3 regions of the Nocardia sp. CDC153 genome follow, and region 3 is predicted to be linked to each of the others. Evidence: riboswitches for the same ligand, from Rfam matches in the RefSeq annotation. Region 3 holds a riboswitch; each other region holds the start of a gene.

Region 1 (4,380 bases), on a different contig from region 3:
GGAGGAAGCGGAGGAAGCGGAGGAGCTGTTGTTCTTCGTCATGCCGACAACTTTCGGCGGGTGGCCTGATATCGGCCTGACACCGTCCTGACGTCTCCCCTGACATGGAAAAAGGGCCGGAATCCAGTGGGTTCCGGCCCTTTTCGAACGATCGACGGATCAGCTCAGCGCGTGATCCAGATCGTTCAGCAGATCTTCGACATCCTCGAGGCCGATCGAGATGCGCACGACGCCGTCCGTAATGCCCACGGCCGCACGGCCTTCCGGGCCCATGGCGCGGTGCGTCGTGGTGGCCGGGTGGGTGATGAGGGTCTTCGCGTCACCGAGGTTGTTGGAGATGTCGATGATGCGCAAGCGGTTGAGCACCTCGAAGGCCCGCTTCTTGGCCTCGTTCTCGGCGGCCTTCAGCTCGAAGGTGATTACCGTGCCGCCGCCGGACATCTGGCGCTTGGCCAGCTCGTACTGCGGGTGCGAGGACAGGAACGGGTACTTCACCCAGGCCACCGCCGGATGGTTCTCGAGGAACTGGGCGATCTTCAGGGCGGAGTCCACCGACTGGCGCAGCCGCAGCGGCATGGTCTCGAGACCCTTGAGCAGCGTCCAGGCATTGAACGGGCTCAGCGCCGGACCGGTGTGGCGCATCAGGTTCTTCACCGGACCGTCGATGTAGTCCTGCGGGCCCAGGATCGCGCCGCCGAGCACGCGGCCCTGGCCGTCGATGTGCTTGGTGCCCGAGTAGACGGTGATGTCCGCGCCCAGGTCGAAGCCGCGCTGCAGCAGCGGGGTGGCGAAGACGTTGTCCAGCACCACCTTCGCGCCCGCCGCGTGAGCGAGATCGGAGACCGCGCGCACATCGGTGAGGGTCTGCATCGGATTCGAGGGGGTCTCGAAGAAGACGGCCTGGGTGGGCACCGACAGCGCCTTTTCCCACTGGTCCAGATCCTCGCCGTCGACGAAGACGGTCTCCACGCCCCAGCGCGGCAGGATCTCATTGGCCACCACGAAGCAGGAGCCGAACAGGCTGCGCGCCGCCACCAGTCGATCGCCCGCGGCGAGCAGCGCGCCCAGCGCGGTGAACACCGCCGACATGCCCGACGCGGTCGCGAAACAGGCCTCCGCGCCGTCGATCAGGCGCAGCCGCTCCTCGAACATGGCGACCGTCGGATTGCCGTAGCGGGAGTAGACGAAATGCTCGATATCGCCGGTGAACGACGCCTCGGCCGCCTCGGCGCTCTCGTAGACGAAACCCGAATTGAGGAACAGCGCCTCGGAGGTCTCGTCGAAGCCGGAGCGGCGGGTGCCGCCGCGCACGGCCTGGGTGGCGGGGCCGACGCCCTCGGGCAGCGGCTTGTCGAAAGAGCCACCGGTGATCATGACTGGTTCCCTTCGGAGGAGCTGGGGGAGCTGGGCGAAATCACGACTGCCGCCACGGCAGGCCGTCGGCCCGCCAACCGGTGGCACCGCGATGGCCCTGGCCGTCCAGCGCGCCCTCGAAACCGTCGACCACATTGAACGACGGCGTGATGCCGACGGTGGTGGCCGCGGTGGCCGCGCCGATGGAGCGCTGACCCGAGCGGCAGATGAACAGGACCGGGGCCTGCGAATCCGGGTTCCGGTCGGCGAGCGCCTGCTTCAACTGGTCCACGAACCGCGGGTTGGGCGTGCCGGTGGCGTCCACCCATTCGATCAGCGCGGTCGGGCGGCCGATCTCGCTGGTGTCGGGCACACCGACGAATCGCCATTCCGCCTCGGTGCGCACGTCCACCAGCACCGCATCCGGATTGTCGCGCAACAACTCCCATGCCTGCTTCGGCGTGATGTCACCCGCGTAGCTCACCTGTACCTCCTGTGAATCCGCACTTGCCGCATCGCTGCTCGATGCGTGGCCAGGTCGTCACCCGGAGCACCCCACCGCGGAGGAGGGTTGCCGACCAGCCAGCCGGGGCTTGGCGCTGGTACTCATGACCTGGGATGAGAGTGCCGAAAAAACCGGTGTTGTGTCAAACCCCCGGTCGGTCTTCGGACCTTGTCACGAACCGCAGACCAACCACCGGGAATTCTCCTTGGTGAAATGCCAAGTCGAGGTCGACTGCGCACCGTCCACGCTGAAGGTGACCTGGGCGGTGGCCTTGTCACCGTCGACCACCGGATCGTCGAGCCGATCGAAGGTGATGCCCGTGCCGCTCGTGCCCGCGATCTTCAGCGGGGAGTTGTTCTCGTCGAATCCCTTGCAGGCCACGGCCGGAACGAACTTGCCGGTGTCGTTACGGGACTTGATGAACTCGCCCGCGGCGACCGAGAGGCGATCGCGATCTGTGACATTCTTCTCAACCGGCGAGATCAGCGTCGCGATCACGATGCCCAGGATCACCGCCGCGATGACACCCGCCGCGAGCAGAAACGGCCACATGCTGCGGGTCTCGTTCTGCTCGATCGGAATCGACGTCTCCTCGACTGTCTCCTCGGCATCGCTCATGGGTAGATCATGCCTGGCGTTCCCGCAGTTTCCCCGCCCGCGCGCGGGGGCGCCCGTGCGCCATCGATAGAATCAGCAGAATTTCCGCTCCGGTGCGGGAATAGCAAGACCACGCAGCAACGCTGCAGCGTCGGGGGCCAACGAAGGTCGCCGAGGCCAGGGCGTCAACTTAGCCTAAGCTAAGAACGACGGCTAAGTTTTGACGGCAAGTTAGTTTCGACCCAAAGGGTGCGCGGAAGAATGACCGAACAGAGTGCAGCGACCCGCCCGCTACGCATTGCGATCGTGGGCGCGGGCCCGGCCGGTATCTATGCCGCCGACGCCTTGATGAAGTCCGATGCCCCCGCCGGGTTCGACGGGGTGAGCATCGACCTCTACGAGCGCATGCCCGCGCCGTTCGGCCTGATCCGCTACGGCGTCGCGCCCGATCACCCGCGCATCAAGGGCATCATCACCGCCCTGCACAAGGTGCTCGACAAGGACCAGGTCCGCCTGCTCGGCAATATCGACTACGGCACCGACATCACCCTCGAGGACCTGCGCCAGTTCTACGACGCGGTCATCTTCTCCACCGGCGCCAATGCCGACCGCGCCCTGGGCGTTCCGGGCATCGACCTCGACGGCTCCTACGGCGCCGCGGACTTCGTGTCCTGGTACGACGGCCACCCCGATGTGCCGCGCACCTGGCCCCTCGATGCGGAGAAGGTCGCCGTGCTCGGCGTCGGCAATGTCGCCCTGGACGTGGCGCGCGTGCTGGCCAAGACCGGTGACGAACTGCTGCCCACCGAGATCCCGCCGAACGTCTACGAGGGGCTGAAGGCCAACAAGGCCGTCGAGGTGCACGTGTTCGGCCGCCGCGGCCCGGCCCAGGCCAAGTTCACGCCGCTCGAGCTGCGCGAACTCGACCACTCCCCCACCATCGAGGTCATCGTCGATCCCGAGGACATCGACTACGACGAGGGCTCCGAGGCCGCCCGCCGCCACTCCAAGCAGGTCGACATGATCTGCAATACGTTGGAGCAGTGGGCCATTCGCGACGTCGGCAACCGCCCGCACAAGCTGTTCCTGCACTTCTTCGAGAACCCCGCCGAAATCCTCGGTGACGAGAACGGCAAGGTCGTGGGCCTGCGCACCGAGCGCACCCAGCTCGACGGCACCGGAAACTGCAAGGGCACCGGCGAATTCAAGGACTGGGACATCCAGGCCGTGTACCGCGCGGTCGGCTACCTGTCGCAGAACATCCCGGCCCTGCCCTTCGACGACCAGGCCGGCACCGTCCCCAACGAGGCCGGACGCGTGCTGGTCGACGAGAACGCCGACGGCAAGGACCGCTACGCGCCCGCCACCTACGTGACCGGCTGGATCAAACGCGGCCCGGTCGGCCTCATCGGCCACACCAAGGGCGACGCCAACGAGACCATCGCCTGCCTGCTCGACGACGCCGCCGATTTCGTCCCGGCCCCCAAGCCGGAACCCGAGGCCGTCACCGAGTTCCTCGAGGGCAAGGGCATCCCGTTCACCACCTGGGCCGGCTGGTACCGCCTCGACGCGCACGAGCGCGCCCTGGGCGAGCCGCAGGGCCGCGAGCGGGTCAAGGTCGTCGAGCGCGAGGAGATGCTCGCCGCCTCCGAGCCCGACAAGGTGTCCTGACCAGTACCGGACACCAGGTCCTGACCAGCGCGAATCCGCTTGCCGGACAAGGTTGTCCACACTTGTCACCGTTCTGAGGCATGCTGATCAACGTGTTCGATGCCCATCTCCACATCTTCGACCCGCGGTTCCCGCTGTCGGAGAACGAGGGCTACCTGCCCGACCCGTACACCATCGCCGACTATCGCAAGCGCATGTCCCGCTTCGATATCGACGGTGGTGCGGTGGTCAGCGGGTCGTTCCAGGGCACCGAT
Region 2 (4,380 bases), on a different contig from region 3:
TCGCGCCTCGTCGTCGACGGTGACCTCGAGGGTGCCGCGCGCCTCGAGCCACGCGCCCAGGATCACCGGCTCGGTGAGTTTGCGGCCGTCCTGCGGGCGGAAGTCCGGGATCGGCGTCTCGTGGAACGGGTAGCTGGGCCGGGTCACCGTGTCGGCGTCGGGACGCTGGTCGGGGGCGAAGACCATCGGATAGTTGTTGGCGGGCAAGGGCAGCGGCAGGGTGTGCAGGACGCTCGCGGCATCCTCCTCCGAGAGGTCCTCGCCCAGCTCGCGCACGATCGTGTAGGCGGCCAGCTCGCCGAATTTCGGCACCGGCGTATCAGCGGCGACAATGGCCCGCCCCCAGCGGCGGGTGATGCCGCCGTCCGCGTCGGGCTCGGTGAGGAAGCCGACCACAATGAAATTGCCGTCGGCGTCGAGGACTTCGCTCGGCGGGTACAGCGGGCCCTGGGTGGTCGGGGTCAGTTCGTAGCTTCGGGTCACCATACGGAGAGCGCTTCCTGATCGGAGAGAAGGCGGCCGGGATCGTCGACGGACGCGCCGACCCGGTCGGAGAAGTGGATCCAGCCGTGGCCGTGCGCCGACAGCACCGCGTCGTCGCCGCGGAAGCCGGGGTGTGCGACGGCCCGCAGGAACGGCAAATCGCTGGCGTGATCGCCGTAGCCGTAGCTGTTTTCGCGGGCGATGCCGTGCTCGCGCAGGAAATCGGTGACCGCGCTCGCCTTGGCGGTGCCGATCATGGGGTGATGGACCTCGCCGGTCAGCACGCCCGCCGCGTCGACCACCGGGGTGGTGGCGATGAGGTGATCGGCACCCAGCGCATCGGCGACCGGGGCGATCGCCGCGGCGAACGAGCCCGACAGCAGGACCGTGGTGTCACCCGAATTCTGGTGTGCGCGCAGCGCTTCCACCGCGTCGGTGTAGTAGACGGCACCGCTCGCGGAGAACTCGGCGAACCAGCGGCGGCCGGCGGCGGCCAAGGCGTCGGCACGCACGCCTCGATAGGCCCGGTAGTACTGCCGGTTCACCTCCTCGCGGGGTGTTCCGGACGCGGCCTGTCGCTTGATCTCGTCGCTGAGGCGCGCGTATTCGCTGCCGTCGTCGCCGTTCTCGGCCAGCCAGAAGCGCTGGAAGGCGAACATGCTCTTGACGGTGATGAGGGTTTCGTCGACGTCGAAGAACGCCGCACCCGCTGTCGCGCTCATGCCACCGCGCCCAGGTAGGCGGCGATCGCCTTGGCGGCCTTGTGGCGTTCGATCTGCGAGATGCGCTCATTGGGCAGGGCCGCGTAGGTGATGCGGGTGGTGGCCACGCTGCGGTCGAGCTGGCGCACGTCGACGTCGATGGCGAACTCCAGCTTGGCCGGGTCCTCGATGGCGATCGGGGTGAGCACCGCGTGCAGGGTGGCGGGCAGCGGGAACAGGAAGGACTTGAACTCCAATTCGATGCTGTTCCAGACGATGTAGAAGTGCTGTTCGGGCCAGCGGCGGCCGTACTCCAGCTCGAACGCGCCCAGGAACAGCTGGCGCACCGCCTCCACGATGACGATGCCCTGCACGTGTTCGCCGGTCTGGTGGTCGAGCAGCAGTTCGTTGTCGCCGTGAATGCGCAGATCCGCCCGGAACTCGGTCTCGGACTCGCGAATCAGATTGGCCAGCAGCACATTCGAATTCTGATACTTGTGTACCTGGTGGCGGGGTGCCGGTTCGTCGACCGCGCCGCGCACGTGCAGCCCGGCCGGGGCGTGCACCCGCGCCACGTGCTCGAGGTAGTCGAGGTCGTGGCGGGTCACCCCCTGCCCGAGATGAACGGTCAACGCGCGCTCCGACTCCCGCCACCGGCCGCCGCGCAGGGCGGCGACCAGTCCCGACACCGTGAAGGCCCGGTCGTCCTCGGCGATACCGCGGAAGCGGTCGGCCACCAGCAGCACCTCGCCGACGGCCACCTCCCCCGAGAGCACGGACACCGAATCGAGCTGGGCTACAGACATTTTTCCTCCGAGAGCAAGACGCTTATGGCGGCGCTCGCCACCATCCGGTCGTCACCCGGAGCACCCCGCCGTCGTGGAGGGTTGCCGCCCAGCCAGCCGGGGCTTGACACTGGAACTCATGACCGTCCACGAAAACCTATGTCCCCCAGTATTTTTGACCCATAGTTTCAACCACCCCGATCGAAACCCGCCCACGGAGGACAGCGCTGTCCCCCGCCCGCCGATCTAACCCGCGGTGGCTTCCCCCACGCCGACCCCGCTCGGTGCCGTCGCGGCTTCCCGGACAACTACTCGCGTCGAGGCGACGGCCAATGCCGCCCCCAGCGCCGCCAATGCCGCGATGGTCAGCGCGACCGCCGAATAGCCATGGCGTGAAACCAGATTGGCGAGCTGTGGTCCCGCACTGGCCCCGACGAACAGGGCGAAGGTGTAGAGCGCGGTGGCGGTGCCCCGTGCCTCGCCCGCCTGCGCCGCGATCGCCTGGACCGCCGCCGGTGCCGCGACCGCGATGGCCGTCACGAACACGAACAGCCACATCGCGACCCATACGCCGCCCAGGGGGACCGCGGTGATCGCCGCCGCTGCGGCGGCTGCGGCCAGGGCGGTGATCAACCGTGCCGCCGGTGCGATCACCCCCAATCGTCCGGCGAGCAGCGGCACCGCCACCATGGCCGGAATCGCGCTGGCCCGCAGCGCGAGCAGGGCGGCATTGCCGGATCCCACTCCGTCCGGCGGTGCGAGCTGGATACCGGTATAGATGCCGACGAACGAGCCCAAGATCGCCAGGCAACTCAGATACAACAGAGCCAGGCGAGATTGCCGGAGCAGAATCACGAAGGGCACGAACACGGTTCGCGCGACATCCGCGAATCCACCCTCGGTTGTGACCGCCGCGTCTCTTACCGAATTCGGCGGCTGGAGAACCACGCGCAGTAACACCGCCGACAGGGCGAACACGACTGCTCCGGCGACGAAGATTGCGTGCCAGCCCCAGGCATTGCCGACGAGTTGGGCCAGGACCTGGGCCACCACGCCCGCGCCGAGGAAGGAGCTGGTCAGGCAGGTGAGGGCGAAGATTCTGCGGTCGGGGGCAATGCGTTCGGCGAGGTAGGCGAAGGCGGCGGGGGCGAAGAAGGAGGCGGTGAGGCCCTGCAGGATTCGTGCCGAGAGGCCGGTCACGAGTCCGGGGGCGGCCGCCACCAGGAGGGAGCTCACCACTGTGGCGAGCAACCCGCCGACGATCACCGGCCGCCGTCCCCAGCGGTCCGAGAGCGGCCCGGTCACCAGGAAGCCCGCGCCGTAGGCCAGCCCGAAGGCGGTGGTGGTCCAGGTGGCCGCCGACTTGGACGTATCCCAGTCCGCCGCAAGCCGATTCAGCACCGGCAGCACCACGTAGAGCTGGCCCACCACCAGGATGCCGACCGCGCAGACCGCCGCGACGGTCCGACCGGTCGGGGCCCAGCCCGGCTCGGTAGCCGAGCCCGGCTCAGTAGTCGGCGGCGAGCTCACGCGCACGCTCCTGGGCCGCGGCGAATCCCGCCTCCGGCTTCTCGGTCAATACCGTTGGCGCGAACCGGATCTCGGCAATGTCCTTGATGCCCACGAAGTTCAGCCAGTCCTCGACGAACGGCGTCGCGAAGTCGGAGCCGAACTGCACCGGCACACCCGGCTGATGTACGCCGCTGGTGTACACCGTGACCGCCCGCTTGTCGGTGAGCAGCCCCGAATACCCGCTCTGCGGATCGAAGGTGAACGTCCACCCCGGCTGGGTCACGATATCGACCCACTGCTTGAAGATGTACGGCACGCCCGCATTCCAGATCGGCAGGTTGATCACGTACAGATCGGCCGCCGCGAACCGCTCGAACACCACCCGCGCCCGCTCCCAGGCCGCGAGCTGCTCGGGTGTCTGATCCCGCCCGGTGAACAATGCCAACTTGGCCTCGGCCGCATGGGTTCCGAAGTCCGGCAGGTCGGCGTCGAACAGATCGATGGTGTCGACCGTCAGCCCCGGATCCTTCGCGACGAGCCCATCGATGAATGTCCGAGCCAACGCCCGCGACTGACTGCGCTCACCGCGCGCCGACGCATTGATATGCAACAGGGTGGTCATCGAATCCCTTTCGTAGACAACGATGTCCACGTCTATCAAGCGGCACCCGCCCCGCACGACGGTTCTGTGCGCGCTGATCCGAAGCCCCCGGCACCGACCGGGCCTTCACTCGAGTGCGGTGGCGACCGCGGCGGGGACCGGGACGCCACGGCGGACGACCTCGGCGATGAAGCGGCGCACCAGAACGTCGGCGGGAGTCGCGGTCAGGCACACCAGGTCTCGGGTGACACCCGGTCGCAGGCGACGGATCGGTGGGACCGCGCCGCCGCCGAGGGCC
Region 3 (4,380 bases):
GCACGATCATTTCGATTGCGGCGACGGTGGATTCGATCGCGCCGAGCGTGAGCGTGTTCACGAAGGTCACGTGGGTGAGGAACTGCGGCAGCACCGCAAGGTAGAACAGGCCCACCTTCGGATTGAAGATGCACGACAGCAATCCCGCGGCGAACGCGGAACGAATCGAGATCGGCTTCCCTTCGGCCACCGCGACGTCCACCGGCTCGGCCTCCTGCTCCCGTCCGCGCCGATGCTCGAGCAGCGCCCGAATCCCCAAGTACACCAGGTAGATTCCGCCGATCACCTTGAGCGTGCGATACGCCGTGGCCGATTGCTCCAGCAGCGCCGCCACCCCCGCCGCGACCACGGTCGCCCATACGATCCCGCCGAACGCCGACCCCACCGCCGCCGCGACCCCGGGCCGCGACCCGTTCATCGAAAACCGCAGCACCAGAAAGGTGTCCGGGCCAGGCGTGAGCGCCAACAGCACGCACAACCCCACGAAGCTCAACAGCAGCGGAAAACTCATACCGTCCATGGCAACCCATCACCGCGAACCCACGCAAGGGCAATACCGAACCCACGCAGGGGCAGTACCGCTGACCCGCCCCCGACGGACAGGTCAGCGGCACGGGGTCGGTTTCAGTTCCGCGCGCTGAATTCCGCACCCAGTTCACGGAACACGTCGGTGTTCATCGTGAACGCCAGCCGTGCCTCGTCGAGCACGCGATCGACTTCCGACCCCTCGAGCGGAAGCCGGTCCAGGCTTTCCCGGTACTCGCGCTTGAACGCGGCCGGATTGCCGATCTCCTCGAAGACGTAGAAGCGCACCCCATCGCCCTTCTTGGGCAGATTCCACAGCTTCTCGGCGGTGCCGCGAATGACCTGTCCACCCGAGAGATCGCCCAGGTAGCGGGTGTAGTGGTGCACGACGTATCCGGCGGGCCACTCGCTCGCGCACTCCTCGACGCGCGCGGCGTAGGCGGCGGTGGCGGGCAGCGCGGACAGCTCGTCGCGCCAGTTCGCGCCGCCGAGGTGGGCCAGATCGGCCTCGAGCGAGGCCAGCCGCGCCAGCTCCGGCTTGACGAACGGACCCGCGACCGGATCGGAAGCCAAAGCCTCGGAACGCTTTTCGAGCGCGGCGTACACGAACCACAACTGCGAGGTGTACCGATAGAACGCCTCGACCCCGAGCTGCCCGGTCAGCAGGTCACGCATGAACGTGGAATGCTCCGCCTCGTTGTGCTGCTGCTCGGTCGCGGTGCGAATGAGCGTCGAGAACGGGGTGCCGGTATCCAACATGGTCGAGCTCCTCGCGATCAACTCCGGGGGCACCCCACTTTGGCTACCCTAACTTCACTTCGACCATACGCCCCAGCAACCCCTTCGCGATTCGAACTTCCCGCCCCACCCCCTCCAACTTTCGGACGATTTTTCCCATCCGGACGTGCCCTTCGTCACACCGCATCGATCCGGTCGACGCTCCACCGACCGCCTGCAACAGTGGTCCCATGGCCACTCGAGCCGCCGATACCCCACTGATCCCGATGCTCATCGCCGCCGCGGAGAGCGCCGAGCGCTCCGGGAACCGGTTGCTGACCGACGACCTGGCGATCCGCATGCTGCCGCTCGGACTGCGACCGCTGGTACGCAACCGAACCACCCGGGGCTGGTTGCGCAAGGTCATGGCGCGGGAGGGGCCCGGGTTGTGGGACAGCCTGGCCTGCCGGAAGCGGTATTTCGATGAGCAGACCGATGCGGCCGTTCGGGCGGGAGTCGGGGCGGTGGTGGTGCTCGGGGCGGGGCTCGACACTCGGGCCACCCGGCTGGTGGCGGCGGCCGGGGTTCCGGTCTTCGAGGTGGATCTGCCGGTGAACATCGAGTTGAAGCGGCGGCGAATAGCGCTGCCGGACAACGTTGTTCAGGTGGCGATCGATTTCGAGACACAGGATCTCGCGACGACTCTCGCCGAGCGTGGTTACCGGGGCGAGAGGACAACGCTTTTCCTCTGGGAGGGGGTTACCCAGTACCTGACCGAGAAGGCGGTGCGCGCGACGTTGGCGACCCTCGCCGCCGCGCCCGCGGGGAGCCGGCTGGTCTTCAGCTACGTCCGACAGGATTTTCTCGACGGCACGAATCTCGAGGGATGCGACGGCGCGTATCGGAGATTCGTTGCGGGAAAGGGTATTTGGCGATTCGGATTGCTGCCCGGGGATGTTGCGGAACTGCTCGCCGAGTACGGGTGGCGGGAGCTGGAACAGGTGGGCGGGCGGGAGTACGTCGAACGGTTTCTCGCACCGCTCGGCCGGGGCGCGGAAGGCGTGCCCGACCTCGAACGCTGCGTCACCGCGACCAAGGTCTGAGTCCGACGGGCCCGACGGGCGGGGTTGACAAGGCCGCGAATCGTCTGCCAATCTCTGCAATCAGGTCATGAGTACCAGCGCTAAGCCCCGGCTAGCTGGTCGGCAACCCTCCTCCGCGGTGGGGTGCTCCGGGTGACGACCGGGCCGTAGCCCGACCGGGTACGGCAAGCGCGGACTCTCGATCGATACTTTTTTTCCGATCGCGTGTCCATGAAGCCGATGGGATTTCGTGATGACCGCATTCGCCGACCAGACCTGTGCCCCGCTCGCCGCCGTGTCCGGCGCCGACCTCCAGGTCCCGCTGGTCCAGGGCGGGACCACCACCTACGCCAACTTCGACTACGCCGCCAGCGCCCCTGCGCTGCGGCAGGTCACCGACCGCGTCGCCGAGCTGCTGCCGTTCTACGCCAGCGTGCACCGGGGTGCGGGGTACGCCTCCCGGGTCTCCACCGACTGCTACGAATCGGCGCGCGGTTCGGTCGCCCGCTTCCTGAACGCGGCCGACGACCAGGTCGTGGTCTTCACCCGCAACACCACCGACTCGCTGAACCTGCTGGCCTCCTGCGTGCCCGGCGACACCGTGGTGCTGGATGTGGAACACCACGCCAACTTCCTGCCCTGGACCCGGCACGGCCGCCGGGTGGTGCCGGTCGCCGACACCATCGAAGAGACCATTCAGCGCCTGGTCGCCGAGCTCTGTTCGAAACCGGCCGCGCTGCTGGCGGTTACGGGCGCGTCCAATGTGACCGGTGAACTGCTCCCGCTGGAGCGGCTGGCCTGGATCGCGCACCAGTGCGGCACCCGCATTCTGGTGGACGCCGCGCAGTTGGCCCCGCACCGCCGCATCGATCTGCGGACCACGGGCATCGACTACCTGGCCTTCTCCGGCCACAAGGCCTACGCCCCCTTCGGCGCGGGCGTGCTGGTCGGCCGCCGCGACTGGCTCGACGCGGCCGAGCCCTACCTGGCGGGCGGCGGTGCGGTGCGCTCGGTCACCACCGACGGCGTCGAATGGGCCCCCGCCCCGCAGCGGCACGAGGCCGGTTCCCCGAACGTCCTGGGTGTGGCCGCATTGGCCGCCGCCTGCGACGCCCTCGCCGACCTGGACGAGACCACGGTCGTCGAGCACGAGCAGTACCTCACCCACCGCCTGCGCTACGGCCTGAAAACCGTTCCGGGCGTGAACTTCCTGCGCGTCTGGCGCGACAGCACCGACGCCGTCGGCATTGTCGCCTTCACCATCGACGGCTTCGAGCCCGGCCAGGTGGCCGCCTACCTCTCGGCCGAGCACGGCATCGGCGTGCGTGACGGCCGCTTCTGCGCCCATCCGCTGTTGTCCCGCCTCGGCGTGGACGCCGCCCTGCGCGCCAGCATCGGCCTCGGCACCACCGCCGCCGATGTGGACCGCCTCATCGATGCCATTGCCACGCTCGTCGAGAACGGCCCGACCTGGAATTACGCGCGCACCGAGGGACATTGGAACCCGGTCCCGGAGACCCGCCCGTTCGGCGATGCGTCGACCGGCGCGGCGCCCTGCGGCTTCTGACCGCGGATTCCGGACTACGGCACGAGGTATCGGGCCGCGAGCTCCTCGATCACCGGATCGTCATCCGCCACCGCGTCCAGCAGGTCGAGATCGTCCTGCACCGAGACCTGCCGGGTGTCGCCCTGCTCGGGATCGGGCGGCCCGTCCTCCTCGAGTTGCCGCACCATCTTCTCGCGCACGCGGTCCCGCAGTGAGTCGCTCATACGCAGAGCATGCCCCGGTTAAACAGGCGCAATCCAACTCCCCCACGGCGTGTTCCGCACGACGGTGAAAACAACGAGGAAGGCGAGCGCGAGCCACAGCGCGTATTTGGGCAGGATCTGAGGTAGTCGCGGCGGTGTCGGATGACCGCGCCAGCCGCGCACCAGCCAGGTGCCCCACCAGGCGATGAAGCCCAGCGTCAATGGCAGCAGCAGCACATTGCTGTGAATGGCGTCGAGAATCCGGCCATCGGTGAGGTTGTGCAGCCCCCGCAGCCCACCGCAGCCG

The links. A riboswitch is a leader RNA that binds a small molecule or an ion and turns the genes downstream of it on or off. The one in region 3 is predicted to bind S-adenosylmethionine.
Region 1: another riboswitch for S-adenosylmethionine. It lies ahead of VMT65_RS36615 (rhodanese-like domain-containing protein); the one in region 3 lies ahead of VMT65_RS20980 (aminotransferase class V-fold PLP-dependent enzyme).
Region 2: another riboswitch for S-adenosylmethionine. It lies ahead of VMT65_RS13640 (AfsA-related hotdog domain-containing protein); the one in region 3 lies ahead of VMT65_RS20980 (aminotransferase class V-fold PLP-dependent enzyme).

The regions. Positions count from the first base shown of each region.
Region 1 covers NZ_JAYKYU010000009.1:81,505-85,884, reverse strand. Annotated here, with positions in the region: gene VMT65_RS36625 (alpha/beta fold hydrolase) at 1-42, opposite strand, end outside; gene VMT65_RS36620 (O-succinylhomoserine sulfhydrylase) at 160-1,374, opposite strand; gene VMT65_RS36615 (rhodanese-like domain-containing protein) at 1,415-1,837, opposite strand; SAM riboswitch class IV at 1,852-1,967, opposite strand; gene VMT65_RS36610 (Rv0361 family membrane protein) at 2,030-2,476, opposite strand; gene VMT65_RS36605 (FAD-dependent oxidoreductase) at 2,717-4,126, shown strand; gene VMT65_RS36600 (amidohydrolase family protein) at 4,207-4,380, shown strand, end outside.
Region 2 covers NZ_JAYKYU010000002.1:1,089,412-1,093,791, forward strand. Annotated here, with positions in the region: gene VMT65_RS13630 (hypothetical protein) at 1-486, opposite strand, end outside; gene VMT65_RS13635 (HAD family hydrolase) at 480-1,205, opposite strand; gene VMT65_RS13640 (AfsA-related hotdog domain-containing protein) at 1,202-1,990, opposite strand; SAM riboswitch class IV at 2,004-2,114, opposite strand; gene VMT65_RS13645 (MFS transporter) at 2,216-3,499, opposite strand; gene VMT65_RS13650 (FMN-dependent NADH-azoreductase) at 3,477-4,103, opposite strand; gene VMT65_RS13655 (LysR family transcriptional regulator) at 4,209-4,380, opposite strand, start outside.
Region 3 covers NZ_JAYKYU010000003.1:939,736-944,115, forward strand. Annotated here, with positions in the region: gene VMT65_RS20965 (LysE family translocator) at 1-511, opposite strand, end outside; gene VMT65_RS20970 (biliverdin-producing heme oxygenase) at 625-1,284, opposite strand; gene VMT65_RS20975 (class I SAM-dependent methyltransferase) at 1,494-2,345, shown strand; SAM riboswitch class IV at 2,409-2,522, shown strand; gene VMT65_RS20980 (aminotransferase class V-fold PLP-dependent enzyme) at 2,578-3,891, shown strand; gene VMT65_RS20985 (hypothetical protein) at 3,906-4,094, opposite strand; gene VMT65_RS20990 (DUF2752 domain-containing protein) at 4,113-4,380, opposite strand, start outside.